4 regions of the Phyllobacterium sp. YR620 genome follow, and region 3 is predicted to be linked to each of the others. Evidence: riboswitches for the same ligand, from Rfam matches in the RefSeq annotation. Region 3 holds a riboswitch; each other region holds the start of a gene.

Region 1 (7,668 bases), on a different contig from region 3:
AGGTAAGCTTCGGCAGGATCATGCTGGGGACGTCGGAACCGAGGAGCATCCGTTCTGCCCGTAAGATACCGAGCGCAAGGCGGTTGACGGACGCCGTTGAAAAGTTGGCGTTCCAGATTGCCGCCCCGCTGACATTCTCGGGATGCTTCAGAACATAGTTGAGCGCAACCAGCCCGCCCATCGAATGGCCGAAAAGGATGAGTGGCAGTCCGGGATTCCGGTTACGGGCGAGGTGGTTGACGACGTCGACATCGTCGAGCACGTGCTGGCGCCCGGCTTGTTGGGCAAAGCGTCCTGCCGGGGCTCCCGGCGCTTTGGTCAGGCCATGGCCGCGATGGTCATGGGCATAAACGTGAAAGCCCCTTTCGCTTAGAAACTGCGCAAAACGGGCATAGCGCAGGGAGTGCTCGCTGACGCCGTGGCAAATCTGGACAATGCCGCATGGCTCCGCTTCTGCCTGCGAGACCCGAACGGCAAGCGCGGCCCCCGTCGCAGTGCGTACTGTCTCAACCTCTTTAAATGCCATTCGCAGCCTCCCGCCCGCAATTGAAAGGGTGGCGCGCGATTAGTCAATGCGGAATAAGTCCATATCAATATCGCCCAAATTATCGCGGTGCTGCCTATTAAATAAACAGATAAATCTTTGTGCAACTTTCTTTTGCAAAACCACTTGCAATCGATAAAAACATGCCGCAGAACTTCACTCCGAAAGAAACGGGTTCTGACCTTTCGTCGCTGTTGCAGATGATCGAGCTGCCCATCTTGCCAGTTACATGGCCGTTCAAGGGAGAAGAGGACGCTCCCCGAATGCGGCACCAGAGGGGAAACCGGGTGACGGAAATATCCGCGCCCGGTTTCGCTCATTTTGGGACAGGTTTTATCTGAAACCAGTGTTGGGTGGCGGGCGGGGCCGCGAAATAAAACGCCCGCGCATTGCCACCGGAGCGCCTTTCCCCTAAATACGGCGCAACTTCATTCACACGAATACGAACATCGGAGTGACGCGCGTTATGGCACGCCAATTCATTTATCATATGGCCGGTCTCAATAAGGCCTATGGCACCAAGAAAGTTCTCGAGAATATTCACCTCTCCTTCTATCCCGACGCCAAGATCGGCATTCTCGGCCCGAACGGCGCCGGCAAGTCGACGATCCTCAAGATAATGGCGGGAACGGACAAGGAGTTCACCGGGGAAGCCTGGCTTGCCGATGGAGCAACCGTTGGCTATCTCGCCCAGGAGCCTGCCCTCGACGCCAGCAAGGACGTCATGGGCAATGTGATGGAGGGTGTCGCCGACAAGAAGGCGATCCTCGACCGCTATAACGAACTGATGATGAACTATTCCGACGAGACCGCCGATGAAGGTGCCAAGCTCCAGGACATCATCGACGCAAAGAACCTCTGGGATCTGGAATCGCAGGTCGAGATGGCGATGGAAGCCTTGCGCTGCCCGCCTGGCGACGCCGATGTCACCAAGCTATCCGGCGGTGAACGCCGCCGCGTCGCGCTGTGCCGGCTTTTGCTGTCGCAACCTGACCTGTTGCTTCTCGACGAACCGACCAACCATCTCGATGCCGAAACGACTGCATGGCTTGAAAAGCACCTGCGCGAATATCCCGGCGCCGTCCTCCTCATCACCCACGATCGCTACTTCCTCGACAATGTGACCGGCTGGATCCTCGAACTCGATCGCGGCCGCGGCATCCCATACGAGGGCAACTACTCGGCCTATCTCGAATCCAAATCGAAGCGCATGCAGCAGGAAGGCCGCGAAGAGGCTTCGCGCCAGAAGGCACTTGAGCGCGAGCGCGAGTGGATCGCCGCAAGCCCGAAGGCACGCCAGGCCAAGTCCAAGGCCCGTATCAAGGCCTATGACGAACTGGTCGATGCGGCCAATGACCAGCGTCCGGGCGACGCCCAGATCATCATTCCAGCAGGCGAGCGCCTTGGGCAGGTGGTGATCGAGGCTGAGAATCTCACCAAGTCCTTCGGCGACCGGGTTCTGATCGAGGACCTAACCTTCAAGCTGCCTCCGGGTGGCATCGTCGGCGTCATCGGTCCGAACGGCGCCGGCAAGACGACACTGTTCAAGATGATTACTGGCCAGGAGAAGCCGGACTCCGGATCGATCCGCATCGGTGACACAGTCCATCTCGGCTATGTCGATCAGAGCCGCGATCACCTCAAGGGCGACAAGAACGTCTGGGAGGAGATTTCGGGCGGCAACGACATCATCAAGCTTGGCAAGCACGAGATGAATTCGCGTGCCTATGTCTCTGCCTTCAACTTCAAGGGTGGCGACCAGCAGCAGAAAGTCGGCAATCTATCGGGCGGTCAGCGCAATCGCGTGCACCTTGCCAAAATGCTGCAGTCTGGCGGCAACGTCCTGCTTCTCGACGAGCCGACCAATGATCTCGACACCGAAACGCTTTCGGCGCTCGAGGATGCGCTCGAAAAGTATGCGGGCTGCGCCGTGATCATCAGCCACGATCGCATGTTCCTCGACCGCCTTGCTACGCATATCCTTGCCTTCGAAGGTGACAGCCACGTCGAATGGTTCGAAGGAAACTTCGAGGAATATGAGAACGACAAGATCCGCCGCCTCGGCCCGGACAGCGTCAATCCGAAGCGTCCCACCTACAAGCGCCTGACGCGGTAAGGCCGCATGTTCGAGCGGCTGAAGGAACGCGGTTTTGATATACTGGCGCTTCACCACGCCGAAGCCATCGTCACCATGGACATGGCCGGCGCGGAGAACGACCTCGAAACGGTGCTGCTCGATCTGACGATCCCCGTCACCGAAATTGTCGCGGGCGGGGGAGGCGAGGCGCGACTGACGCAGCGCCTGCGCCGTGGTCTCGCCGAACGGGGCTGGAGCAAGCGCAATATCCGCGTCCGCAAGACCGTGCGCTGGTCCGAATTCGATGAGGAGAGGGAGGTCGCCTCCCTCTCCCATGAAATCGACCACGTGAAGGCCTTCGGGCCGCAAGGCTCGGTGTTCGCACTCGAAATCGAGTGGAACAACAAGGACCCCTTCTTCGACCGCGACCTTGAAAGCTTCAAGCGGCTGCACGCCGAGGGCGCCGTTTCCGTCGGCGGGCTCATTACCCGCGGCGAGAGCCTTCAGAACGATATGCGGACGATCCTGCGCCGCTTTGCAGATGAGAGGGCTGTCGATGAGCTCGGTCAGCTCGACAGCTTCAATTATGTTCCGACGCGGCGTCAGCGGGAAATGATCCTGACAAGGGCCGAGCGGACCGGCGACTTCCGGCAAGCATGGGTCGATGCATTTGTCGGCGACAAGTTCGGCGAGGCGACGACCCATTGGCGCAAGCTGCGCGACCGCGTCTTGCGCGGCGTCGGCAACCCATGCCCGCTTGTCCTTATTGGCATACCTTCATCGGTGGTGACGTTCGATCACTCCGCGGCTTCCGCCGCCGAATTATAGGCGTAGGTCTTCCAGGTCGGCTTGTAGTCTTCGTCGGCCTGATTGCCCCAATAGGTCCAGTTTGGCCGCGTCCCGCGCGCAAAAAGTTCGAGATAGGGACCCTTCGAGCAGCTTTCGATCAGATCGTACTGCTCGTCGGGCTTGCGCGAGTGTTCGCGCTTGCGCGACGAAAGATAGTTCACCTGGCTGCGGCCTGGCGCCAGTGTGCGGGCGTTCTTGCCGCGAACCCCGAAGAGCAAGACTTCGGTGACGTTGCGGAAATAGAAGCCGACGCCGCGCCCGTCAGAGCCGCCATCCTTGCGCACCTTGTGCCAGATGATGTTCGACTTGTACTCGAATCCCCAGGATTGCATCACCCGCAGCCCTTCCGGCAGCAGCGCATTCGGCACCCACAGGTAGAGATGCGCGGGTTGCGCCGTCAGGTCGGCGATCGGCAGGGCGCAGATATCGTCGGTCGTCATCGTGCCGTAGCGCGACAGGCGCTTGTGCTCCGGAGCGACCTTTCCGGTGCGATTGGTGAAGCGCCACGGCGGATCGGCAAGGACGGTGTGATAACGCTTTCCTGCGGTTCGTTTCGCCAAATCTATGGCTGCGTCCATAACTTCAGCGTTCACGACAAACCTCCGGTGAGAAAAGAACGAAAGCAGAACACATAACGATTGTCAATCGGAGACGATTCGCCTTTCCAGTGGGTTGTAGCATGCCATAGGCGCAAGGTATTGCCGAGCCGCAATAGTTCACCGAATTCTCATGACTCTTTTTGACAGATTCATCAGGGATATTTGCTGGTGTTGCCCGCAGTTTTTCATAAAATGCGGCGGCTTTCACGGCGCATATTTTCAGGAGCGTTTATGAACGACCTTTTTTCAACCGGCCCCGAGATATTGCCCGCGCGCAAGCTCAGCGGGCGTGTGAGCGGCCTATTCGAGGCACGCGCCGGCGATTTTGTCACGGCGCCGTCAGCGGAACTCAACGTCACTTTCGACGGAATTGTCGGTGATTTCCATGCTGGCCCGACGCGGAAATCCGGCGGTCGCGAGCCCTGGTATCCGCGCGGCACCGAAATGCGCAACGAACGGCAACTCTCGATTCTTGCGCCGGACGAACTCGTACAAGTTGCAGCGGGCATGGGGCTTGCCGAACTCAGGGCCGAGTGGATCGGCGGCAACATGCTGATCGACGGGATCCCGTCGCTTTCGATGCTCCCGCCGCGGACGCTGATATTTTTCGAGAACGGTGTCACGTTGAAGGTTGACGGTCAGAACGCGCCCTGCAAGATTGCCGGGCGCTCGATCGGCGAACATGCGGGAACGGCCGACCATACCGCGACTGCGCTCGATTTCGTTCGGGTCTCGCGGCGGATGCGCGGCATCGTCGCCTGGGTCGAAAAGCCTGGAACGATCGGCAATGGCGAAAAGGTGGATGTGCGCATTCCCGACATTGGATTTATCGCCCCTGAGGCTTGCGCGCGCCCGGGAATTGTGGCGAATGATCAGGCAGGTCCGGTGCCTGCGGCAAGCGTTGCGGGAGAATCGGGAAGCCGGTGCAAATCCGGCACGTGCCCAACGCTGTAAGGGGGATGGACGCGCATTTGCCACGGAACTTCCGGAAGGCGCGCGGCTCAGTTGAACCTCAGTCAGAAGACCGGCCGGACCTCATAGCTCGAACCGCGTGGACGGCGGCGAGAGTTTCAAGCGTTGTTGGGAGCAAACAATGCACGATAAATGCCATGGTCCGACTGCCGCCGACAGTTTTTCCAAAGATGAACGCGCGGCGGTCTACAAAGCCATCCATACGCGCCGCGATGTGCGCGACCAGTTTCTTCCCAAGCCCATACCCGACGAGGTGCTCATGCGCCTGCTCGATGCGGCCCACCATGCGCCTTCGGTCGGCTTTATGCAGCCCTGGAATTTCATCCTGATCAGCGATCCCGAGCGCAAGCAGGAGGTGCACCAGGCCTTCACCCGCGCCAATGAGGAAGCGAGGGCAATGTTCACTGACGATCGCCAGGCGCTTTATGCTGCGCTGAAACTCGAAGGCATTCTCAAGGCGCCGCTCAACATCTGCATCACCTGCGATCGCACCCGTGGCGGGCGCGTCGTCCTTGGCCGCACCCATAACCGTCAGATGGACCTCTACAGTACCGTCTGCGCAGTGCAGAATCTCTGGCTTGCAGCGCGCGCCGAGGGCATCGGTGTCGGCTGGGTCAGTATTTACCACGATGCCGACATGCGCCGAATTCTCGGCATTCCCGCGCATGTCGAGATCGTCGCCTATCTCTGCGTCGGTTACGTGGATGAGCTCTACCAGGCGCCCGAGCTTGAGCAGCGCGGCTGGCGCAAGCGACTGCCCCTGGATGAACTCATTTTCCGGGACCGTTGGAGTGGATGCGATGATCCAGGAACGCTCAGCTCGGATCATCCTCATCCGGATCAAGCAGGCGTGTCGCCCGCCACTCCGTCAGTTTCCGGTTGATCGCTTCCAGAACGAAGAAACGCGCCGACTCCTTGTCGTAACCGTCGTCGCGAAGCACGTCGTAATCCGTATGCTGATGCCGGACATGGGCTACCGCCGCCAGCCACACCGCAATCGGCGGCGGCAGCGTCTTCATGTGCGGGGCATTCGCGGCGGCGCGGATCGGCTCGGAATCGGAATAGGGTACGGCCGGTAGCAGAAGTGTCAAAGCCTTATTGATGGCGCGCTGGCGGTTCGTTCCGATGCTCATGCCACTATCCTAGCCGATTCTCGTCCTATTTCAGGCGCGGCAAAAAATGTCGTCAACGGCAAAAACAACTTGCTTATGCGACGTTTGTCACATAAACATATCTTTATGTCTTTTGAGGATTGGAAGCATGGACAAGCGTGATCTTAACCTGGACCTGATGGTCGATACGCTGAAAGCGGCAGCTGAGCCGAGCCGCCTGCGCATCCTCGCGCTCCTGTCACGCGGCGACCTTACCGTTTCCGATCTCACCTCAATCCTTGGCCAGTCGCAGCCGCGCGTGTCGCGGCATTTGAAGCTGCTGTTCGAGGCCAGCCTCATCAATCGATACCAAGAGGGTTCCTGGGCTTATTTCCGCCTGGCCGACTCGCTGATCGTCGGTGATATCGCCCGTTCGCTGCTCGACCGCCTCGATTTTTCCGATCCTTTGCTCGAACGCGACCTCGAGCGGCTTTCGTCTGTGAAGTTGCAGCGGCGCGAACGCGCAGCCGCCTATTTCAGCGCCAATGCAACGAGCTGGGATATGATCCGGTCGTTGCATGCGCCGGATGGCGCGGTGGAAGCAGCGCTCCTCAAGATCGTCGGCCGCAAGCCGTTTCAGGCGATGCTCGATGTCGGCACGGGGACGGGCCGCCTGCTTGAACTCTTTTCGCCACTCTATATTCGCGGCGTCGGCATCGACATAAACCGCGATATGCTGACGGTTGCTCGCTCCAATCTCGATCGCGACGGGATTACCAATGCGCAGGTACGCCATGGCGATGTCTATTCCCTGCCGGTGGATCGCGAATCCTTCGATCTTGTTACCGTCCACCAGGTTCTGCACTTCCTCGATAACCCCGCCGAAGCAATCCGCGAAGCGGCACGTGCATTGCGGGCAGGCGGGCGCATGCTCATCGTCGATTTTGCTCCGCACGAACTTGAGTTCCTGCGCGACAACCATGCCCATATGCGTCTCGGCTTCAGCGATGCGCAGATGCGCGAATGGCTTACGGAAGCCGGTTTGATGCTCGAAGAGAGCACGGAACTTGAACCGAAAGACAAGAACAAACTAACCGTCAAACTGTGGCTGGCACGCGACCCGCGCCTGCTGATTGCAGATCCCGATTTAACCTCCCGCGTCACGGAGAGTGTCTGATGAGTTTCTTTCGCCAATCGCGCCGCCCCGATATCGGTCACAATATCCGTGTGTCCTTCGAGTTCTTCCCGCCGAAGACGGAAGTCATGGAGGAACGGCTTTGGGAGACGGTGACGCGCCTTGCGCCGCTCAATCCCGAATTCGTCTCGGTGACCTACGGTGCCGGCGGGTCGACGCGCGAGCGGACCGCCCGCACGATCAACCGCATCCTGACCGAAACAGACGTCAATGCCGCTGCGCATCTTACCTGCGTCGATGCGACGAAGGAGGAAGTCGATACGGTGGTGCGCGAGTTTGCCGCCATGGGCGTCAAGCGCTTCGTTGCCCTGCGGGGCGATCCGGCAAGCGGCGTCGGTTCC
Region 2 (7,668 bases), on a different contig from region 3:
GCAGTTGGTTGCTGATCCTGCCGAAGCTAGCGGGGATCATGTTGAGGGCACGTACCGAACGGCTTTGTACGTCGCCCTTCACCCCGTCGAGTTCATCGCCGCTGATGAGGTCGGTCTTGTTGAGAATGATGAGATCCGCTGCACGGATCTGGTCCTCGAAGAGTTCTTCGAGCGGGCTCTCATGGTCGAGCGATTCGTCCTGCGACCGCTGCGCGTCGACCTTGTCGTGATCGTCGGCAAAGCGACCTTCCGAAACTGCGGCGGCATCGATCACGGTCACGACGCCGTCAACTGTTACCTGCGTCTTGATTTCCGGCCAGTTGAATGCCGCCACCAGCGGTTGCGGGAGCGCAAGGCCCGAAGTTTCGATGACGATATGATCAGGACGATCGGGACGATCGAGCAGTTTCGTCATGGTCGGGATGAAATCATCAGCCACGGTGCAGCAGATGCAGCCATTGTTGAGTTCGATCACATCCTCGTCGCGACAAGCCTCGATACCGCAGCCCTTGAGCAACCCGCCATCGACGCCGAGATCGCCGAATTCATTGATGATCAGCGCAATGCGCTTGCCATCGGCATTCTCGAGCAGATTGCGGATCATCGTCGTCTTGCCCGAACCAAGGAAGCCGGTGATGACCGTTGCCGGAATCTTCTGACCCTGCATGTTGTTATCCCTTCATTTTGAGCGGCAGACCGGCTGCCACGAAATAGACTGTTGCCGCGGCGCCAGCCACAGCTTGATGGAGATGACCGGCATGATCGCGAAAGTCGCGTGCCATGCGGTTCTCCGGAACGATGCCGAGGCCAACCTCGTTGGAGACGCAAACGACCGCACCTTTGAGATGCGGCAGAGCTGCGGCAAACCTTGCCGTTTCCGCCATGACATCACGCTCGGCCATCATGAGGTTGGTGACCCAAAGTGTCAGGCAATCGACAAGAACCGCTGTGCCCACGGCCGCATGCACTTCCAACGCGGAAACCAAATCGAGCGGTTCTTCGACCGTCGTCCACAAGACGCCGCGCCGCACCTTGTGCTGGTCGATGCGAGCGGACATTTCACCGTCCCACGCCCTGCCCGTCGCAAGATAGATCGCCTCCTTGCCGGATGACTCGATCAGTCCCTCGGCAAAGGAGGATTTGCCGGAGCGCGCGCCGCCGAGCACAAAGGTGACCCCGCGCTCCAGCACGGCCATCAGGCCTCAAGCTCCGAGGCCGCGTAGCTCTGGATAGCAAAGCCGAGCGCAGTACCGAGCACCACCCAGAAGAAGAGATTGGTCGCGAGCGTCGATACCGCGAACTCGGATGCCAATGTCGGCGGCACGGCGGAAGTAAGATCGTCCGCTTCCGGAGCGCCATAGATATGCGGCGCAACAATCAGCACGAGGCCGAGTACCCTCGCCCAGATTTCCTCACGCAGAACGATGAAGTAGACGCCGCCCGCAGTCAGCAGCACCGTGATGAGCCACCAGGCTTGACGTGTGGCGAGATCGGCGGCGGGCATGGCCGGCAGTTCCGGGGCAAGACTGAACGATGGCGCGAGGTTGAAGATGAAGAACCCGGCCAGGCCCCAATAAATGCCGTTCTGCACGGTGATCTTGCGTCCAAGAAACAAGGCGGCCGCGCCAGTGATCAGGGCGAAACCCGCTCCGGCGACAAGATTGATCAGCAAGGTATTACCCAAGCGGCCGAATGGCAGCGCAGGGCTTGCCTCCTTTTCGTGAGTGTGCGGCGCCACGGCAGGTGCAGTCTCGCCGACGGCGGCAGGCGCTGCGGCTTGCTCGTGCTCGTGGCCACCTGCGGCGTTCTCATATTCTTCCGCGTGCAGGATAAGTGGCACGCTGCGCACGTACATGGCTGGCGTCAATAGAATACCAGCAAACAGACCGGCCACGATCGTAGCCAGAAGATATTTAACCAACATCGATATCTCTCCGAATTCCCATATCAAGACACCGGGCTGTCGAAACGACACCCGGACCAGATAAACCCTCAGTTTTCAATGCTTAAGCGGTGGCGGCCGAATCATTACATCCAGCCGGGCTCCAACCTCAGTGGCAGGGGAATCCGTAGGAATGGCGGGTATCGTGCGCCGTATCGTGCAGCGTTTCGGAATGGGAAAGACCCACGCCATAAACGATGAACACGCCGAGCAGCATTGAAACCACCGCCGTCGTCAGACGCGATGCGAGCGGGAGAGATATCGTAGTCGAAGTACGTGCAGCCATAACAACCTCCGTGCAGGGCCAGAAGGGACATTCCCCTTCGGTCTTGGGCACCATTGCCCTATGACTGGCAGGTCTCCTGGCTCGCGGGTCGCAGGATCAATGCCGCCTTCCCGGTTTCCCAGTGGCTGCCCTCGGCTTGCGCCTCAGGCCTTGGCATGAATCCTCGCCGCTCTACAGTCGCGGGGTCGGCTGCGGTAGGGCCGCCCTGATGGGTACGGCCGTCGCATTCCCTTTTGATCCCATGGCCTTTGGCCGAACGGGAACCAATCATGGGTTGAACGTTATTCACCAAGCACCGAGAATGTCAAACGAAACCGCGCGACGTTTTTCGCTTTACTATGGTCAAGGGACAACTTCGAGATCGGTGTTCCTGTATTCGTCATCCGTCGCCAGGATGGGCACCCGATAATATTTTGCACAGGTCTACATACTCAACGTGCGATCAACGCATGGACATCGAGGACTTCAGCCAGTTGGTCGGCTATCGAATCGAGCGCGGCATCGACGCCCGCCCTGTAGTCGAAGGCATTTGCATTGATTCCCAGCGAACGCAGCAAGGCGGAGCGATAGGCATCGGTGCCGAACAGCCCGTGCATATAGGTCCCGAAGACCTTACCGTCGGCAGAAATCGCGCCATCCTCGACGCCGTTGATCATCGCCGTCGGGCGGCCGCAATCCGGGCCGGTCGTCTTGCCGAGATGGATTTCATAGCCGCTCAGCGGCACGCCGTATTGCAGCGAATGAGCCGCAACATTGCGAACGGTCTTTTCCGGCTCCATCACCGTTTCGATATCGAGATGGCCGAGACCCTCGATTTCCGTCGCTGCACCTTCGATGCCCTCAGGGTCGCGCACCGTGCGTCCGAGCATTTGATAGCCACCGCATATGCCCATGATCGAGCCGCCGCGACGCCGGTGAAGGTCAAGGTCCTTGTCCCAGCCGTTTTCCCGGAAGCGTAGAAGATCGCCGATCGTCGATTTCGACCCGGGGATGATGACGAGACCGGCATCGACGGGCAGTTGCTCCCCGCTTCGGACAAACACGACATCGACATCAGCCTCGGCCATCAGCGGATCGAGGTCGTCGAAATTGGCAATGCGGTCAAGCACTGGCACCGCGACTTTCAGCGCGCGGCCGTTCCCCTTTACCAATCGCTCCAGCACGACGGAATCTTCTGCGGGAAGCCGGGTAGCATCCCTCAGCCATGGCACGACGCCAAATGAAGGCCAACCGGTGAACCGGGTGATTGCTTCCAACCCCTCGTCGAAGAGCGAGACGTCGCCGCGAAACTTGTTGATGATATAGCCGATGATCGCGGCGCGATCCTCCGGCGGGAGGATCGCATGGGTGCCGACAATCGATGCGATGACGCCGCCGCGGTCGATATCGCCGACGAGAACGACCGGCACATTGGCGCGGGTTGCAAAGCCCATATTGGCGATATCGCCTGCCCGCAGATTGATTTCGGCAGGCGACCCCGCGCCCTCGACGAGGACGAGATCGGCACCATCGCAAATGATGTCAAAAGACTGCATCACGGCATCGAGCAGTTGCCCCTTGAGCTTCTGGTAGTCCCTGCCCTTCGCCTGGCCCCAGACCTTGCCTTGCACGATGATCTGGCTGCCGGTCTCCGACTGCGGCTTCAGGAGCACGGGATTCATGTGGATGGAGGACGGCACACCGCAGGCCAGCGCCTGCAGCCATTGCGCCCGGCCTATCTCGCCGCCGTCATCGCTGACCGCCGCATTGTTCGACATATTCTGCGGCTTGAACGGCCGGACAACCAGCCCGCGCTTGTGCGCAAGCCGGCACAGACCCGCCACCAGGACGGATTTCCCAACATCTGAACCGGTTCCCTGCAACATGATTGCGCGTGTCATGGGCTTTGAGTAGCGGATATGTCTTTCTCTTCCTAGTCCTGCCTTGGACGTTGCGCCCCGGGAAGCTTGGGATAGAGTGGCAAGCAATAAGAAATGCAGGGAGGGTGCCATGGACAGTAGCGTTGATTCGACCGCTGGCCAGTTCGAACTCGATGAGGATCAACTGGCGATCCAGGACATGGCGCGCGCCTTCGCCGCCGACCGCGTCGCGCCGAACGCATTGGCGTGGGATCGCGACAAGCACTTTCCCGCCGATGTCATCCGCGAGACTGGACCGCTCGGCATGGGCGGCATCTATGTGCGCGAGGATGTCGGCGGTTCAGGCCTGAAACGGCTCGATGCCGTGCTGATCTTCGAGGCGCTCGCCGCCGCCTGTCCAGCGTTCTCGGCATTCATCTCCATACACAACATGGGCGCGTGGATGATCGATACGTTCGGCAGCGAGGAGCAACGTCAACGCTTTGTGCCGCGCCTGACATCGATGGAGTGGCTTGCGAGCTATTGCCTGACCGAGCCGAACTCCGGTTCCGATGCCGCCGCCCTGAAGACCCGCGCGGTGCGTGAGGGCGATCAATACATTCTCAACGGCGCCAAGCAGTTTATCTCGGGCGCCGGCGATTCCGACCTTTACGTGACGATGGTGCGCACCGGCGAGGATGGACCGAAGGGCATCTCTGCGTTGGTCGTCCCGAAAGATGCGCCCGGCCTTTCTTTTGGCGCCAATGAATACAAGATGGGCTGGAACGCCCAATCCACCCGCCAGGTCATCTTCGAGAACTGCCGTATCCCAGTTGCCAACGGGCTCGGCGAGGAAGGTGACGGCTTCCGCATTGCCATGGGCGGGCTCGACGGCGGGCGGCTCAACATTGCGGCATGCTCGCTTGGCGGCGCGCAATCGGCCCTCGACAAGGCGCTGGTCTATGCCAGTGAGCGCAAGGCGTTCGGCAAGGCGATCAATCAGTTCCAGGCGCTTCAGTTCAAGCTTGCCGATATGGAGACGGAGCTTTCAGCTGCCCGCATGCTGCTCTACACAGCGGCATCAAAGCTTGACCGCAAAGCGCACGACGCTTCCAAATGGTCCGCCATGGCCAAGCGCTTCGTCACCGACAAGGGGTTCGATATCGCCAACGACGCTCTGCAGATCCTTGGCGGCTATGGCTACCTGCACGACTATGGCGTGGAGAAACTGGTACGTGACTTGCGGGTGCACCAGATCCTGGAAGGCACGAATGAAATCATGCGGGTAATCATCGCGCGGCACATGACGGGCCGTTGAAATTTCAAATTGAGGGAGAAGTGCGATGACGACTGTCGCTTTTATCGGCCTTGGACATATGGGCAACCCGATGGCCGCCAATCTCGTCAAGGCAGGCCATGAGGTACTCGGGTTCGATCTCGTGCCCGAAAACCTCGATACCGCGCGAGGCAACGGCGTAACGATTGCAGATAATGCCGAGGCCGCCGTCGCTGGGGCCGATGTCGTCATCACGATGCTCCCGGCCGGCAAGCATGTGCTTTCGGTCTACGAGGCGGTTGCCAAGGCAGCAAGAAGCGGCGCGCTTTTCATCGATTCATCGACGATAGACGTCGACTCCGCCCGCAAGGCGCATGCAATCGCCTCGGAGAACGGACTGCTGTCCGTCGATGCACCTGTCTCAGGCGGCATTGGCGGCGCGGCAGCGGGCACCCTCACCTTCATGGTGGGCGGTTCCGATGAAGCCTTCGTCAAAGCCGAACCGATCTTGAAACCGATGGCCGGACGGATCGTTCATTGCGGCGAAGCGGGCAACGGCCAGGCGGCCAAAATCTGCAACAACATGATCCTCGGCATTTCGATGATCGGTGTCAGCGAAGCTTTCACGCTGGCCGAAAAGCTTGGGCTTTCGCACAAGGCGCTGTTCGACGTCGCCTCCACATCTTCCGGCCAATGCTGGTCGCTGACGACCTATTGCCCGGTACCGGGACCGGTGCCGACCTCTCCGGCCAACAATGGCTATAAGCCGGGCTTTGCCGCCGCGCTCATGCTCAAGGACCTTAAATTGTCACAGGAGGCGGCGACAAGTGTTGGCGCAGCGACGCCGCTCGGCGCCCACGCCGAGGCGCTTTATGCCGAGTTTGGGGAAGCGGGCAATGAAGGATCGGATTTCTCCGGCATTATCAATTATCTGCGCGACGCCAAGCGCGAAGGCTGACCACAATCCTTGGCGGAAAAGTCGCAAAATTTAGATTTGCTTAAGCTCTCGATAACCTCGCGGTAACGATGTCCGGCTAAAACTTTACGGGCGAGCAGGGTCAAACCTGTTCCCCGCTCCGGATCAGGTACCGCGTACCGGAGCTGTAATTTTCTGCCCGCGTTGAGTTCGGCAGAACTGCCATGCGTAACTTGGCAAAAACCGCGCTGTTCCATTGTGAACGGGGCGGTTTTTTTGCATCCTTCGAAAATTCCGAGCAAAGAAAAACCGCCACCTCAAAGGCAGCGGTTCACATGCCGTCTCGTTGATCGATTAGCCGGCCGAACGGGTCCAGATGAAGGACAATGCGGAGCCGATACCGCTCTTTGCATTGCTGGACGGAGCGTTGCGCTTTTCGGTTGCATTCCACGAAATGTGCACGCGGTTATTGCGATTGAAAATGTAGAGCATTTTGGCGACCTCGAAAGGAAATGAGTTGTTGCCGCTCAAATGCGCTTTTTGCTCAAAGTTTGATCACGAAATTTCGCCATGGCATGTCGCATTTACAGCAGGAACCCTTGCATTTTTGCATGGTCACCATGCCGGAAGCGCATACCTCGCCCTTACAGAAAGGTAAGTTTTATAAAATCACCCTCGAAAATTAAGCGTGACGCTAACGGAAAAGCTGTTTAGCTTCCCGGAACAAGTCGTTTGTAGTTCGCCTGCAACGTCTTTCGGCCCGGCCGCAATGCCGCTGCGGCAGCCTTATTGGCGGCTTCGGAAACGAGGCTTGCGGGCGACCTGCCGCGCATGACGTCAAACCAGAACGTCGCTGCGGAGTTCATGAGCGAAATCTGCGCGGAAACGACACCATCCACGGACGCCGCGACTTTTTCTGAAACGGCGCGGTGCGTTTCTGCGCCGCCACCCTTCTCGCTCATCGCCTCCAACATCATCATTGGCACGCGCATGGCAATTACCATCGATGCCAGTTGCAGGTCACGGGTTTGGCGTCCGGTCTTCAGCGCAGATTTCATGGGGAGTTCCTTTTCTTTGGCAGGCCCATTGCAAACCTTCGGCGGGCAAAATGGTTTCATGCCGTGCGGAAAATATCGGTAAGGGCCGGATCGAGGCAGTCAAATCCGCCGATCGTGCAGGCAGATCGTCTAAAGCGTTGATCTTTCGTCTAAACCCTTGTTACGATACCTGATGGAGCCATGTGCCGTTTGGTGTCGCATCCTTTATCCCGGCGTCGCTATATCGACAGGGCTTGTCGCGATACACCGCATTAATTCGATGATTCCATTGCATTCTGACGGGATAAGAATGCCAAATGGCACATAAGCGAACGACTAGGTAAGGCAGTACCAAGTTAGAATTCGTTACCGG
Region 3 (7,668 bases):
TCGACCAGCCAGGGCAGAGGCGGTGCACCTCGACCCGGCATCGGCACCTGCGCCATGGCGATTTCGAGCTCGTAGAGACTGTCATGGCGCGCCTCGTCGATGCGCGGGGCCTGGCTTGTCGGACCGATAAAGAGGCCGGAAAACAGGTAGGACAAGGATGGATGCCGCTGCCAGTGAAGGACAAGGCTCTTCAAGAGATCCGGCCGCCGCAGGAACGGGCTGTCATTTGGCGTTTCGCCGCCGACAACGACATGATTGCCGCCGCCCGTGCCGGTGTGCCTGCCGTCGACCATGAATTTGTCGGCGCCGAGGCGCGACTGGCGCGCTTCCTCATAGATCGCCGTCGTCGTTTCGACGCACTCGCGCCAGTTGGCGGCAGGATGGACGTTGACCTCGATGACACCTGGGTCCGGCGCTACGCGAATGACGTTGATGCGCGGGTCCTGCGGCGGACTGTAGCCCTCGATATGAACCGGCAGTCCGAGCTTCGCCGCGGCAGCCTCGGCGGCGCCGACAAGTTCGAGATAGTCCTCCAGCGCTTCAACCGGCGGCATGAATACGCTGAGGCGGCCCTCGCGCGGCTCAACCGAGATCGCGGTGCGCACGGCACCGCCGATATCGCCGAGTTCCTGTTCGACCCGCTCCTGCTGGCCCCCTTCGGCGGCTGTGAATGACGCGACAGCCTGCGGCGTGTCCCGGCCGGCCGGATCTGCCTGAGCAATCGAGTCGGCAAGCGGTCCGCGTTCCACGGAGGGGTCCACGGGCACGATATAGGGATATTCCGAAGGCGGGACATGCGGCAGCGCTCCGAGCGGCAGCCGGTATCCGACCGGCGAATCCCCCGGCACCAGAAAGAGCCTGCCGCGGCGCGTCGTCCACTTTTCGCTGCGCCAGCGCGGGCCGGCAACAGCCTGGCTGTTCCAGCGCTGTACCGGAAGCACATAACCCGTCGGTTCAGTCAGGCCACGTTCGAAGACGCGGGACATGCGGCTGCGCTCTTCCGGGTCTTTGAGTTTCGAATTGGAGGGATCGACATTGGCCGGCAGGTTGCCTTCCTTGACCAGCCACTCGGCCGGATCCTCATAGGCCGGCGCGACCATCTCCGTTTCGACGCCCAGAACATTCGCCATGCCGGTCAAGAGCTTTTCCGCGTCCGCCGGCTTGATCTCGCCCTTGCTGTTTTCGGCAGCGATGAGGTTCGGATCGACCCAGATCGGCTTGCCGTCCTTGCGCCAGTAGAGCGAGAACGTCCAGCGCGGCAGGCTTTCGCCCGGATACCATTTGCCCTGCCCATAATGCAGGAAGCCGCCGGGCGCAAAGCGATCGCGCAGTCGGCGGATCAGCATGTCGGCCTTTTCGCGCTTGGTCGGGCCGACCGCATCGGTGTTCCATTCGCCGGATTCGAAATCGTCGATCGACACGAAGGTGGGCTCACCGCCCATGGTCAGCCGCACGTCGCGCTGCTGCAGCATCGCATCGACCTTGTCGCCCAAGGCATCGAGCGCTGCCCAGGATTCGTCCGAGAACGGTTTGGTTATGCGCGGGTGTTCGGAGACGCGTGTCACATGCATGTCGAAATTGAACTCGACATTGGCGGGTTCGGCCATGCCGGAAATCGGGGCGGCATTCCTGTAGTGCGGCGTTGCGGCGAGCGGAACATGGCTTTCGCCGGTCAGAAGGCCCGAGGTCGGATCAAGTCCGATCCAGCCCGCGCCCGGCAGATAAACCTCGCACCACGCGTGAAGGTCGGTGAAATCCTTGTTCGTCCCCGCCGGGCCATCAAGGGCGACGAGATCGGGTTTCAACTGGATCAGATAGCCGGAGACGAACCGGGCCGCGATGCCGAGATGGCGCAGGACCTGTACGAGCAGCCAGCTGGAATCGCGGCAGGAACCGGTCGCGACGCCGAGCGTCGTATCGGGCTCCTGAACGCCGGTTTCCATGCGGATGACATAGCCTACCTCACGCTGGATACGCGCATTGAGGTCGACGACGAAATTCACCGTATTGGTCGGGTTGCGGTCGATCGTTGCAAGAAACGCGCTCAGCAGCGGACCCGTTGGCTCCGGCTTCAGATAGATCGAGAGGTCGTCCCGGATATCCTCAGGATAGGCGAAGGGCCACGTCTCCGCGATCGGCTCGACGAAGAAATCGAAGGGATTGTAGACCGTCATGTCCGCGACGAGGTCGACCTCGATCTTCAGTTCGGTGACAGGCTCGGGAAACACAAAGCGGGCAAGAAAATTTCCGTAGGGATCCTGCTGCAGGTTGACGAAGTGATTGGAAGGACTGACTTTCAGGGAGTGGCTGAGAACCTTCGTACGCGAATGCGGCGCAGGCTGCAGGCGAATGACCTGAGGTCCGAGCATGATCGGACGGTCATATTTATAGTGCGTCAGATGGTAGACCGCAGCGTGAATTGCCATATCGCCTCAAATAACTAGCCGCGCATCGCGCGAAACAAACTGAAACCTAAACTACTCTCTTTCATAGGGCACGTCTTAAAATGTCCCATTGCCAATTATTTTAGCACTTGAGAATTTTGCCGTATAAACGTGCTTGCCAGCGGAGAAATCCCCGCATAGCATCCGCGCCGATGGTTTCTCCGGGATGACAACACCGGAGGTGAAAAGGGAACACGGTGAGGCGTACCCAACAGGGACCGAGACCGTGGCTGCCCCCGCAACTGTAAGCGGCGAGCGTTGCCTGACGATGCCACTGATCGAACGACCGGGAAGGCCGGGCAAAGCTGAGACCCGCGAGCCAGGAGACCTGCCATCAAGCAAATGATTCGAAACCGGACGGGGTGTGCCGGGAGCGATGCGATGTTGCCGTTTACGGATGACCTTGAGCAACTGCTGAGGCGTCCCGTGATTGGAATATCCACGTTCCCTGTTCCTGTCCTCATGAAGGACAGGTATGCACATCGACCCTCATCATCATCATCGCCTGTGCCCGCACCCTGGCTGGATCCTGCCGGTTGACATTGCTTCGCGTTTGCTATCATACGATATAACATTACATCAGTTGATCGAAGTTTCCTGGGTGCGAAAATTTTCGATTGCCGGAAAACGCCAGCCATGAATTCCATCCTTCTCACCGCTGACACGGTCAGCTATCGAATCGGCGGCAAGTGCCTGGTTGAGGCTGCATCGCTGCAAATTTCACGCGGATCGCGGCTCGCCATTATCGGTCCGAACGGCGCCGGCAAATCCACGCTGCTGCGGATGCTGGCGGGGCTTGCGGCGCCGACAAGCGGGGCCATTCACATTGAAGGCGAGAATATTAACCGCTTGACCCCGCTGGATCGGGCACGCCGCTTCGCCCTCGTCGGCCAGACGGATACGCCGGACCGCCAGTTGCGCGCCATCGACTACGTGGCGCTTGGCCGTATCCCGCATGGCGGGCGCTACAGCGCCGGGACGGATCGCGAGATCGTTGGGGAAGCCATGGACCGTGCCGGCGTCGCGTCGTTTGCGGCGCGGACGGTTGGTTCGCTGTCCGGCGGCGAGCGGCAGAGGCTGCAGCTGGCGCGCGCTCTCGCCCAGCAACCGGCGATCCTGTTTCTCGACGAGCCGACCAATCACCTCGATCCGAAGGCACGCAGCGCCCTGCTTTCGCTCGTTTCCGGGCTCGGCATCACCACCGTCGCCGTCCTGCACGACCTGCCGCTCGTCGCGCCGTTCGCCAGCCATGTCGCCGTCATGCATGCCGGCAAGATCGTCGCCGCCGGCACGCCCAACGAGACATTGACCCCGCGCATTGTCAGCCAGGTGTTCGACCTCGACGTCCTGCGCCTGCGCCACCCGCATCAGGACCGCGAACTCATGGTGTTCGACGTTCCCGGCCCCGTTCAATCTGATAAGTCACGGAGACTCCCATGAAAAAAGCCCTCATCGCGCTCGCGCTCACGCTGCTATCCGCGCCGGCATATGCCTTTCCGGTCACTGTCGACAATTGCGGCACGCCGCTGACTTTCGACGCAGCGCCGAATCGCGCCGTCATCCAGGATATCAACATGAGCGAGATGGCTTTTGCGCTCGGCCTCCAGCCCTCGATTGTCGGCGTGACCGGCATCACCGGCTGGTACAAGCTAGATGAGGCGTTCAAGAAACAGCAAGGATCGATCCCCGAGCTTGCGCCGAAATATCCGACCATCGAGAACCTCGTCGCCGCCAATCCCGATTTCTTCTTTGCCGGCTGGTACTACGGCATGAAGCCGGGCGGCGACGTTACGCCGGACACGCTCGCCCCCTACGGCATCAAGACGCTCGTCCTGACCGAGAGCTGCGTTCATCTCGACAAGAACCGTCCCGCCGCCTCGATGGACCTGCTCTATGGCGATATTGAAAAGCTCGGCAAGATTTTCGGCAGGGAAGCCGAGGCCGACAAGCTGGTCTCTGGCTGGAAGGCCGAGCTTGCCGCGATCAAGGGCAAGATCGGCGGGAACGGCGACACCCGCGTCTTCCTCTATGACTCCGGTGAGGACAAGCCGTTCACGGCCGGCAAGTTCGCCATGCCGTCGGCATTGATCCGCGAAGCCGGCGGCGTCAACATCATGGATGACATGGAGACGAGCTGGGGCACGACGTCATGGGAAACGGTCGCCGCGCGCAACCCGCAATTCCTCGTCCTTCTCGATTATCAGGATGATGCCGGTTATCAGAAGCTTTTGAATTTCCTGAAATCACACCCGGCGATGAAGGAGACGGATGCGGTGAAGAACGAACGCTTCGTCGCCCTGCGCTACGCCGAGATCACGCCCGGACCTGCCAATATCGAAGCCATCGGCAAGATCGCTCGTGCGATGCACCCGGAAGCGTTTTGAGGGGTGACCAGCAACGCCCCTCCCGGCTGCTGCGCAGCCACCCTCCCCACAAGGGGGAGGGAAAAGGCGGCGCCATGCATACGAAAGTCATTGACGAAATGATCCACTCACCCCCCTTGGCCCTGCCGGGCATCTCCCCCACAAGGGGGGAGACCGATTGGCTTCCGGCGATTAGTCCAACCACCACCGGCGGGGTATTGCGCCGAGATGACTGCAGGCTTTTCTCCCCCCTTGTGGGGGGCATTGGCGGCAGCCCAGAGGGGGGTAAATGAGCTTCGCCGCCGCACAACGACGCATGCTTATCGGCGCAAGTGTGGCGATGCTCGCCCTTGCCCTTGCCTCGATTGCCTATGGCTCGACACTGATCCCGCTCGGCGACATCATGCGTGCACTTGCCCATGCCGCCGGTCTCAGCGACACGTCCGTCGCCGCGCCGGTGCAACGCATCATCATCGACCTTCGCCTGCCCCGCGTCGTCCTTGCGCTCTGCGTCGGTGCAGGCCTTGGCGTCATCGGCGCGATGCTGCAGACCGTTACGCGCAACGATCTCGCCGACCCATTCCTCTTCGGCCTCTCCTCGGGCGCGGCCGCCGGTGCCGTCTCGGTGATCAGCATCTTCGGCGATCGCTTCGGCATCTGGACCTTGCCGATTGCCGCGTTTTCGGGCGGCATGCTCGCGGCCCTGCTGGTGCTGGTGCTCGTTCGGCGCATCGAAGGCCAGGGACCCGAACGGCTGATCCTCGCGGGTCTTGCCGTCTCGTTCCTTTTTGCCGCACTCACCAACTATATCGTCTTCCTCGGCGACCAGCGCGCCGCCCACTCCGTGCTGTTCTGGACACTCGGCGGTCTCGGCCTGGCACGGTGGGATAATCTGCCGCTGGCGATCACCGGCCTTGCCGCGATCCTCGCGTTTGCGCTCTTCAACCACCGCCGGCTCGATGCGTTTCTCGCCGGGGAAAACACCGCCGAAAGCCTCGGCGTGCGTGTAGCGCGCACGCGCAGTATCGTTTTTATCGTATGCGCCTTTTCGACCGCGATTTTCGTCTCGGTTGCCGGCGTCATCGGATTTGTCGGCTTGATGATCCCGCATATGGCCCGCCGCTTCGCCGGCCAGCTTCACGCCGGACTGATCGTTGCCAGCGCCATTTTCGGCGCCACCCTGATCCTGCTCAGCGACCTTGCCGCGCGCCTGCTGCTCGCGCCGCAAGAGTTGCCGATTGGAATCGTGACGAGTTCGGTCGGGGCGTTCTTCGTGGTAACGATGCTCTTGCGAAAACCGCGAGGCTAAAGCCGGCCCCGAGCCACGAAATGCGGGTTGGCGAAATCCGCATCATGCGCCTGGTTGCGCCGCCCGTAAGTCAGCGGCCGGCCGTCGAGCGTCAAGGTGATGCCGCCGGCGGCGCGCAGTACGGCATCGCCCGCCGCCGTATCCCACTCCATGGTGCGGCTCAGCCGAGGATAGATGTCGGCCTCGCCGCGCGCGAGCAGGCCGAATTTCAGCGATGAACCAACCGAAACGCAATCGGCGATGGCGAATTGGTCGAGATAGGCGTCGGTTTCCGGCGTCCGGTGCGAGCGGCTCGCAACCGCGACCAGAACGTCGGGAGCCGAACGGCAGGCAATGGCCTGACGTTCGATCACGCTGCCGTTGCGATCGATCGTCACTTGTTGCGCCCTCTCGGGACCGCCGGTGAAGAGGAGGCCGCGCACGGGAGCGTAGACGAGGCCGAGCACTGGTACGCCGTTTTCGATGAGTGCGATGTTGACGGTGAAGTCGCCATTGCGGCTGACGAACTCCCGGGTACCATCGAGTGGGTCCACCAGATAAAAGCGGGTGCCAAGATCGCCGGGGATATGGCCGCCTGCGATCTCTTCCTCGGCAACAATGGGTATGCCCGGTGTCGCACCCCGCAACGCCTGAAGGATGATCGCCTCGGCGGCGTGGTCGGCTGCAGTCACGGGTGATTTGTCGTCCTTGAGTTCGACAGCGCAGCCTTCCTCGAAGATACGCAGGATCTCCTGACCGGCAACAATCGCGGTTTCTTCGAAGAGGGTGAGCAGATCAGAGTGGAATGTCATGCGGTGCTCTCTGGTCTCCTGGGAATTTCCCTTCCAAGGGGGGGACCAATGCGAAGGTTCTGTCACGTTCAACGACATTCGAAGTGCCGGCGGACATGCCTATGCGATCTCCCCCGTTGTGGGGGAGATGGGCGGCAACCCAGAGGGGCGTGAGCGCGAATTGCATGACTTGCTCTAGATGGACCACGAACTCTGGTCGTAATTGAAGATGATGCCACGCTCAGCAAGCAGGTTTTCGACCTCGGAGGCAAGCTCTTCCGTCGTTCGCCCGACGGTTTTCAGATGAAGTTCCGGGGCCTTTGGCGCTTCATAGGGCGAATCCACGCCGGTGAAGTTCTTGATCTCACCGCGCAGCGCCTTGGCGTAAAGTCCCTTCGGATCGCGGCGGGCGCATTCCTCGAAGGGCGTATCGACGAAGATCTCCATGAATTCGCCGTCGCCAAGCAATTCACGCGCCATGCGCCGCTCGGAGCGGAAGGGCGAAATGAAGGAGACCAGCACGATCAGCCCCGCATCCACCATGAGCTTTGCCACCTCGCCGACGCGTCGGATATTCTCCACGCGATCTTCCTCGGTGAAACCGAGATCGCGATTGAGGCCGTGGCGGACATTGTCGCCGTCAAGGATATAGGTGTGCTTGCCCAGTGATGAGAGACGCTTTTCGACAAGGTTCGCAACCGTGGATTTGCCCGAACCGGAGAGCCCGGTGAACCACAGCACGGCCGGCTTTTGATCCTTCAGTGCCGCACGCGATGCCTTAT
Region 4 (7,668 bases), on a different contig from region 3:
GGATATAGCCCTCGTCGATCTCCTCATCGAGGATGCCGCCATTGTGGTCCATGTCGACATCGCCGGCGAGCTTCATGACCTTGCACGTCCCGCAGAGACCCGACTCGCAGGCGGCGGCAATGCGGATGCCGGCACCGCGCGCCGCCTTGAGGATTGTTTCTCCGGCCGCGCATGGCACCTCCATGCCCGACATCGAGAACGTCACCGTCGCGCTCGCGGCGGCCGGCTCCGTGGCGATCCCGTCGAGCATCGGCAGAACAGGCTCGGGCGCCGGGCCGAAGCATTCCTGATGGTAGTAGGCCATGTCGAATTCGGACGCTTCGAGCATATTGCGCACATCGCGCATGAAGCTTTCCGGACCGCAGCAGAAAATGGTCCTGTCCTTGAAGTCCGGTGCGAGCAGCGGCAGCTTCGGCGTTTCGAGCCTGCCGCGTATGCCGGTCCAGACCTGCCCCATTTCGTGCTCCTTGATGAGGAAGGTCAATTTCAGGTTCGGCATGCAACTCGTCAGATATTCGAGTTCCTTGCGGAAAATGATATCGCTCGGCCGCCGCGCGCAGGTAACGAAATTGATATCGCTCTGCGGCGCGCAATCATTCATCCAGCGCGTCATCGACATCATCGGCGTGATGCCTGACCCGGCTGATATGAAGAGATACTTGCTGCCGGGATGCTTGCGCATCGAAAAGTCGCCGAGCGGGCCAAAGGCTTTGAGACGCACGCCCGGCATGAGATGATCGAGCATCCAGCGCGTGCCGATGCTACCTTCCTGCGCCTTGACCGTCACGGCGACGGTGAAGGGCCGGGAGGGGCTTGATGACAATGTAAAGGTGCGCAAAACCGCTTCCGGTTGCACGGGCAGCTCGAAGGTCATGAACTGGCCAGGCTCATAACGAAACCAGTTATGATTATCCGAACGGAAGGTGAAGGTCTTCACATTGGGCGCTTCCTCGACGACCGAAAGACATTCGAGAAGATGCAGCCGGTCGTTCCACGGCTGCATCTGGTCGAGGTGCGGATAATTCTGGGAAACGCCAATGTTCATTCAAGCAACCCTGCTGAGTTTCGTATCGCCGGAAAGCCGCGCTTCCATGGCATTGCTGTACCATTCGAGGAATTGAAGGACGCCGCCTTCATGCTCGACCGAATAGGGACCAGGTTCATAGGCCGGCGAGCGAATGCCGAACGCGTTTTCTTCGACGATGCGACGGTCCTGATCGTTGGTTTCCAGCCAGACATGCGTCAGCTCTTCGAGATTATAATCGACGCCCTCAACCGCATCCTTGTGAACCAGCCACTTGGTCGTGACTTGCGTCTCGTTCGGACCGAGTGGCAGGACACGGAAAGAGATCGCATGGTCGCCAAGGATATGATTCCACGTCGTTGGATAATGGTAGAGCAGGAGCGAACCTATGCTCCTGGCGTTGACGTCGTCGCTGAGCTGACGGCCGACGGCGCGCTTGCCCGATAGAGTATAGCTCTCGGCATTGTTGATGAGCGGAACACGGGTCGCCCGATACTGCCCATCTTCAGCGATGCGGAATACGCTTGGCAAACCGGCAGCCTCGCACTTGTCCCAGTGCGATACCATTTCCGGATCTTCCTTCGAATCCTGAATTCCGGTGGCGCTCGGCGCCTCCGGGAAGGTCTTGCAAAGCTCAGGATGGTTGCCGGCACAATGGTAGCACTCGCGGTTATTCTCCCAGACGAGTTTCCAGTTGCCTTTTTCGACGATCGAACTCTGGAAGGCGACCTTGGTTTCCGTCAGCCGGTGTGGCGCAAGGTACGGCTCGAGCAGGGTTCGTGTCGGGGTGAAATCGGGCGCGATCTGCGCAAGGCAGATGAAGATGTAGCCACCGACGCTCTCGCAATGCACCGTTTTCAGACTGAACTGGCTCGCGTCGAAATCGTCACCCATCTGGCGGGCAAAAAGTAGACGTCCGTCGAGCTCATACGTCCACTGGTGATAGGGGCAGACGAGTTTTGCCGAGCTCCCCTTCTCACCCGCGCAAATGCGCGAGCCACGATGACGGCAGGAATTGTGGAAGGCGCGAATCTGTCCCTGGCGGTCGCGCACGATGACGACGGGGTAGTCGCCGACCTGCAAGGTGAAATAATTGCCGGGTTTGGCGACTTCGCAATCATGGCCGATGAACAGCCAGTCGCGATAATAGATCGTCTCCATGTCGAGACGGTAATAGTCTGGGTCTGAGTAGAAAGCCTGTTCCAGTCCGTAGCCCGGTTTCCGGTTTCTGAGATTCCGGAGAAGTTCATTGCGAATGTCCATGTCGCGTCCTCGCCTTAAGCCTGCAAAGAACTGACTGGTGGTGACGGAGAAGAACGTCCGTACAGCCAACGTTTGTCGACCGCACAAAGCCATGCTCCTTGATCGCCCACCGCGATCAGTCGGTTTTCCCTCAAGGCTGGTTTCCGGGCTCTGGAGTTGCCTTTTCAGACTTCACGGCGCCTTCCCGGGGTGCACTCCCAGTGGCTGTTTTGCCGCGTTTTACTCCACTACCGTTGCGGGGGCAGCGCCGGGTTTTAACCGGCTTCCCAATTCTCCGCCTTCCCTAGAAAGCGGCACCTCAAGTGGTCACGATAAAAGCATCGGGCTTTGGAAAAGGATAGGTGCGGAAACGACATCGCATTTACGAACGGCGACACGCAGCATTTCGGTCAAATGGTGCGCCGCACCCTTGAACCCGGGCGCTGTCGATTTGTGGCGCCTTCGCCGATCATACCATTGGGCGATGCAGATATTGCCTGATCGATTCCGGCTTCATCTCGATCGAGAATCCCGGCATCGAAGGCGGCATATAGGCGGCATTGCGAATATCGCAGGGATCGACGAAATGCTCGTGCAGATGATCGACATATTCGATGACCCGCCCTTCCTTGATGCCCGATACTGCGATGTAGTCGATCATCGACAAATGCTGCACATATTCGCAGAGGCCAACCCCACCCGCATGCGGCCAGACCGGCAGATTGTATTTCGCCGCGATCAGCAGCACCGCCAGCACCTCGTTGAGCCCGCCCATGCGGCAGGAATCGATCTGGACCACATCGATCGCACCTTCAGCGATGAACTGCTTGAACATGATCCGGTTCTGGCACATCTCGCCGGTCGCCACCTTGACCGGCTTGATCGCCTGGCGAATCTTGCGATGCCCGGCGACATCATCCGGGCTCGTCGGTTCCTCGATGAAGAACGGCTTGACGAAGGTAAGCTTCTTCACCCAGTCGATAGCCTCGTTGACCTCCCAGACCTGGTTGGCATCGATCATCAGGATACGGTCTGGCCCGATCACCTCGCGGGCGATCGTCAGCCGGCGGATGTCATCCTCGAGATCGCGCCCGACCTTCATCTTGACGTGGTTGAAGCCGGCATCGACAGCCTCCTGGCAAAGTCGGCGCAGCTTTTCGTCGGAATAGCCTAGCCAACCGGCGGAGGTCGTATAGCAAGGATAGCCTTCGGCCTTGAGGGCAGCGATGCGTTCGGCCTTGCCGGCATCGGCTTTCCGCAGAATGTTGAGTGCCTCGTCGCGGGTCAGAACATCGGTCAGGTAGCGGAAATCGACAATGTTGACGATTTCCTCCGGCGTCATCTCGCCGACCAGCTGCCAGACTGGTTTGCCGGCTTCCTTGGCCAGCAAGTCCCAGACGGCGTTGACGACGGCGCCGGTGGCAAGATGCATGGCGCCCTTGTCCGGCCCGATCCACCGCAATTGGCTGTCGCCGGTGATGAAATGCCAAAAGCGTCCCGGATTTTCCTTCACCCAGTCGAGTTCAAGTCCGATGACGAGATGCTTCATCGCTTCGATGGCGAGGCAGCAAATCTCGTTGCCACGCCCGATGGTGAATGTGAGGCCGTGCCCGGCAAGACCATCCTTGTCCGTATCAAGAACGACATAGGCCGCCGAATAATCCGGATCCGAGTTCATCGCGTCGGAACCGTCAAGCCCCTGCGACGTAGGGAAACGGATGTCGAAAACCCGAAGATCGGTGATGCGGGTCATGTCTTGCTCCTGAAATTGCCCAGTAATCTCGTTTTCAATTTTGGTTTGTCGCAAATGATCAGGTGTCGGCGCGCGCCACCTGCTTCTGGTTGCCAAGGCCTTCAATTCCAAGCTCGATGACGTCGCCCGCCTTGAGATAGCGCGGCGGCTTCATGCCCATCCCGACACCGGGCGGCGTACCAGTCGAGATGATGTCGCCGGGCTGCAGGCTCATGAACTGGCTCAGATAGGAGACGAGGAAGGCAACGCCGTAAACCATGGTCTTTGTCGAGCCGTTCTGCATCGTCTCGCCATTGACGGTGAGCCACATCTTGAGGTTTTGCGGGTCGGCGATCTCGTCCTTCGTCACCAGCCACGGGCCGGTCGGCCCGAACGTGTCGCAGCTCTTGCCCTTGGTCCATTGCCCAGCACGCTCGATCTGGAACGCGCGCTCGCTGACGTCATGGACGGTGCAATAGCCGGCGACGTAGTCGAGCGCGTCGGCTTCGCTGACATATTTTGCGGTACGGCCGATGACGACGCCGAGTTCCACTTCCCAGTCGGTCTTTTCCGAACCGCGCGGTATGAGCAGGTCGTCATTCGGCCCAACAATGGCGGAGGTCGCCTTCATGAAGATGACGGGTTCCAGTGGCACGGCCATCCCGGATTCTGCAGCATGGTCGGCATAGTTGAGGCCGATGCAGATGAACTTTCCGGTACCGGCAACGCAGGGACCAAGACGCGGGGTGCCCTCGACGAGCGGAAGGCCATCCATATCGAGATCGGCCAGCTTTGCCAGCGCTGCTGGATCGAGTACGGCGCCCGAAAGGTCGCTGACTTTCCCCGAGAGATCGCGAATCTGGCCCTTAGTGTCGAGTATGCCGGGCTTTTCCTGTCCGGGGGCGCCATAGCGTAGAAATTTCATCGTTTATTCCTTTGGTTAGACCGTCCAGCCGCCATCGATATTGTAGGCTTGACCGGTCGTGTAGGTCGCGCCGGCGAGATAGACGGCAAGATCGGCAATCTCTTCCGGCAAGCCGAGGCGTCCCATGGGCTGGCGCGCGATGAATGCAGCACGCGTCGTCTCATAGTCGCCCCCGGCGCGCATGCGCTGCTCGAGCGATGGGCTTTCGACCGTGCCCGGGCATATCGCGTTGCAGCGAATACCTTGCGTGATGTAGTCGGCGGCCACCGCCTTGGTCAGACCGAGCACCGCAGCCTTGGTCACGCCGTAGGCGAAGCGGTTCGGCACGCCTTTCACGCTGCTTGCAACGGAAGACATGTTGACGATCGCGCCATCCTTTCGCTCGATCATTCCGGGCAGCACCGCCCTGATCGTACGGATCATCGCGCGAACGTTGAGGTCGAGGGCAAAGTCGAGATCGGCATCCGGCATTTCGAGGATCGAGCCGCCGTGCACGAAACCGGCGCAATTGAACAAGATGTCGATCGCCCCGATCTCGCCGATCACCCTGTTGACCTCGTCGGTTTTCAGCACATCGAGCTTGCGCGGATGGATAACGGATTCCTTGGGCAAGGCATCGAGGAGTTGCTCGTTGATATCCGTCGCATGGACGATCGCGCCTTCGCGGGCGAATGCGAGCACGGATGCCCGCCCGATGCCCTGCCCTGCCGCCGTGATGAGAACGCGCTTGCCCGCGAGCTTGCCTGTCATTTCAAACCTCCATTTCGACACATATCGTGCCTGTCATGCACCCGATGCCCTGCGCTCGGCAATCAGGATGTGATCTGCGGCGAGAACCACCTCGTCGCGCTGGTTCATAACTTCGCAGCGTTCGACCACGCGACCGCTGCCGGTGCGCTTCGGATCATCTTCCTTGGCGCTGATGGTCACGCGGGTCCGGATCGTATCGCCGATGAACACCGGGCGCACAAAGCGCAGCCGGTCGTAGCCATAGGAAAAAGCCACGGGATTTATCAGGCTCGCCGTGAGCCCGACGCCGATTGAAAAGATCATGGTGCCGTGCGCCACACGCTGGCCGAACGGTGTCGTCTTGGCAAATTCCGCGTCCATGTGGTGCGGGAAGAAATCGCCGGTATGGCCGGCATGCACCACGAAATCGGTCTCGGTGATCGTCCTCCCGGACGTGACGCGTACATGGCCGAGTTCATAGTCTTCGAAATAGATTGCCTGTTCGGCCATTCACGCCTCCGCCAGTTTCGCCAGCGGCGTTGCCGGCGTTGCGCTCGATTGATAAGCCGCCTCGACCAGCGCCATCGTCTGCCAGCCATCTTCGACCGAACTGACCAAGGTCTCGTCTTCCCCGCTCGCGAAACGCTGCAGATTGGCCATGCGCCCAACGAAGGCATCCGGGAACCAGGCCCCTTTCAGGGGAACGTCGATCCAGTCCGAACCGCCCTTCGGGTAGATCATCAGCACGTCCGGCTCGCCGCGCGGATAGTCGAGATTAACCCCGAGCTTCACGTAGGCAGCGCCTTCAGTGCCGCAGATACGGAACTCGCAGGCCTGGAACTTGCGGCCGAATTTGTGGTCATGGTTGATGGAGAGCGCACAGCGCACTGTATCGCCGTAATCGAGAATGGCGCTCGTCCGCGTCTGCGCGACCCCGTGGTTCGGATGCCCCAGCGTCTTGGCATGAACGCCCAGCGGATTGCCGAGAATCTGCCGGATGAGATCAATATAGTGGATCGAATGCATGGCGATTTCGACCCGGGGCAGGCCAGCGAGGAACGGCCAGAGCGACCACGGCGTGTCAAGCGCCAGCCAGGCATCGAAATCGATGACGTCGCCAAGCCAACCTTGCGCAATCGCATCTTTCAGGGCGAGCATCATCGGCGCAAAGCGCAGCTGGAAGTTGACGGCGGCCGTGATATTGCGCTCGCGGCAAATCTCCACGATCTCGGAGGCTTCTCCAAGGTCGCTGCCCATAGGCTTCTGAATAAGGGCGAACGATCCCTGCGGCAGCGCCCGCAACACATCCGCATGGCGCGAAGGCGGCGTCGCCAGATCGAAGATCGCATCCTCCACCGCAGCGGCTTCGGCCAGCGACGCGTAAGCGGTCACGTCCCACTGATCGGCGAGCTTGCGCGCCTTGTCGAGATCGGGGTCGTACAGCCCGGCAATCGGAAAGCCGCCCTTCCGATAGGCGGGGTAGTGCGCATCGCCGACGATGCTGCCGGCGCCGAAGGTCACGATGGGCCCGGGCTTTTCGGGCAATGGCCAATTCTGCTGCAGGGCCGTAGGGTCAAAACGCATCACTATTCCTCATCAGTCGAGATGGAACACTTCTTCCATCGTCGCCCACCACTCGCCTTCGGCCCGGGTTTCGAGCGGAACCTGGCATGGCATGCACTCGGCCCACCATTCCTGATTCCTGGGGTCCGCCGCCATCTTCGCCATATCGGCGGCAAAATCCGTTCCGTGATATTCGAAGGTGCCGAACAGGACGTTTTCCGGCTCGCGTAGAAAGATCGTGTGGTTGCGGATATTGCAGCTCGAAATAAGCGCGAGAATCTCCGGCCAGACAGCAGCATGCAGGCGCTTGTATTCGGCGACCTTATCCGGGTTGACCCCGATCATCATGCCCATGCGCTGCATCGTCAGACCCTTATCTCGGTGGTGAATTCCTCGACGCTCCGGCCTTTGACCGCATCCCAGTCCCAATCGATGCCGATACCGGGTTCGGAG

The links. Region 3 has a riboswitch for cobalamin ahead of BLR72_RS15485 (ABC transporter ATP-binding protein). Riboswitches for the same ligand answer to the same signal wherever they lie in the genome.
Region 1: linked by a shared signal. The riboswitch ahead of bluB (5,6-dimethylbenzimidazole synthase) and the one ahead of BLR72_RS15485 (ABC transporter ATP-binding protein) in region 3 are both predicted to bind cobalamin.
Region 2: linked by a shared signal. The riboswitch ahead of BLR72_RS03890 (CbtB domain-containing protein) and the one ahead of BLR72_RS15485 (ABC transporter ATP-binding protein) in region 3 are both predicted to bind cobalamin.
Region 4: linked by a shared signal. The riboswitch ahead of BLR72_RS00585 (aromatic ring-hydroxylating oxygenase subunit alpha) and the one ahead of BLR72_RS15485 (ABC transporter ATP-binding protein) in region 3 are both predicted to bind cobalamin.

The regions. Positions count from the first base shown of each region.
Region 1 is NZ_FNJP01000001.1:660,775-668,442, forward strand. It holds gene BLR72_RS03060 (alpha/beta hydrolase) at 1-526, opposite strand, end outside; gene ettA (energy-dependent translational throttle protein EttA) at 1,011-2,660, shown strand; gene BLR72_RS03075 (BglII/BstYI family type II restriction endonuclease) at 2,667-3,449, shown strand; gene BLR72_RS03080 (MT-A70 family methyltransferase) at 3,419-4,063, opposite strand; gene BLR72_RS22865 (hypothetical protein) at 4,409-4,771, opposite strand; cobalamin riboswitch at 4,936-5,117, shown strand; gene bluB (5,6-dimethylbenzimidazole synthase) at 5,163-5,924, shown strand; gene BLR72_RS03095 (DUF2293 domain-containing protein) at 5,857-6,174, opposite strand; gene BLR72_RS03100 (ArsR/SmtB family transcription factor) at 6,302-7,309, shown strand; gene metF (methylenetetrahydrofolate reductase [NAD(P)H]) at 7,309-7,668, shown strand, end outside.
Region 2 is NZ_FNJP01000001.1:834,808-842,475, reverse strand. It holds gene cobW (cobalamin biosynthesis protein CobW) at 1-667, opposite strand, end outside; gene cobU (bifunctional adenosylcobinamide kinase/adenosylcobinamide-phosphate guanylyltransferase) at 672-1,196, opposite strand; gene BLR72_RS03895 (CbtA family protein) at 1,196-1,924, opposite strand; gene BLR72_RS03890 (CbtB domain-containing protein) at 2,052-2,228, opposite strand; cobalamin riboswitch at 2,277-2,511, opposite strand; gene BLR72_RS03885 (cobyric acid synthase) at 2,660-4,108, opposite strand; gene BLR72_RS03880 (isobutyryl-CoA dehydrogenase) at 4,218-5,384, shown strand; gene mmsB (3-hydroxyisobutyrate dehydrogenase) at 5,410-6,300, shown strand; gene BLR72_RS22375 (hypothetical protein) at 6,613-6,750, opposite strand; gene BLR72_RS03870 (hypothetical protein) at 6,969-7,316, opposite strand.
Region 3 is NZ_FNJP01000004.1:263,081-270,748, reverse strand. It holds gene BLR72_RS15490 (transglutaminase family protein) at 1-2,426, opposite strand, end outside; cobalamin riboswitch at 2,581-2,795, shown strand; gene BLR72_RS15485 (ABC transporter ATP-binding protein) at 3,081-3,884, shown strand; gene BLR72_RS15480 (ABC transporter substrate-binding protein) at 3,881-4,828, shown strand; gene BLR72_RS15470 (FecCD family ABC transporter permease) at 5,097-6,116, shown strand; gene cysQ (3'(2'),5'-bisphosphate nucleotidase CysQ) at 6,113-6,907, opposite strand; gene cysN (bifunctional sulfate adenylyltransferase/adenylyl-sulfate kinase NodQ) at 7,082-7,668, opposite strand, start outside.
Region 4 is NZ_FNJP01000001.1:123,647-131,314, reverse strand. It holds gene BLR72_RS00590 (FAD-binding oxidoreductase) at 1-1,045, opposite strand, end outside; gene BLR72_RS00585 (aromatic ring-hydroxylating oxygenase subunit alpha) at 1,046-2,287, opposite strand; cobalamin riboswitch at 2,404-2,603, opposite strand; gene BLR72_RS00580 (L-fuconate dehydratase) at 2,736-4,019, opposite strand; gene BLR72_RS00575 (fumarylacetoacetate hydrolase family protein) at 4,078-4,923, opposite strand; gene BLR72_RS00570 (SDR family oxidoreductase) at 4,939-5,673, opposite strand; gene BLR72_RS00565 (MaoC/PaaZ C-terminal domain-containing protein) at 5,707-6,162, opposite strand; gene BLR72_RS00560 (Gfo/Idh/MocA family protein) at 6,163-7,242, opposite strand; gene BLR72_RS00555 (L-rhamnose mutarotase) at 7,249-7,578, opposite strand; gene BLR72_RS00550 (mandelate racemase/muconate lactonizing enzyme family protein) at 7,581-7,668, opposite strand, start outside.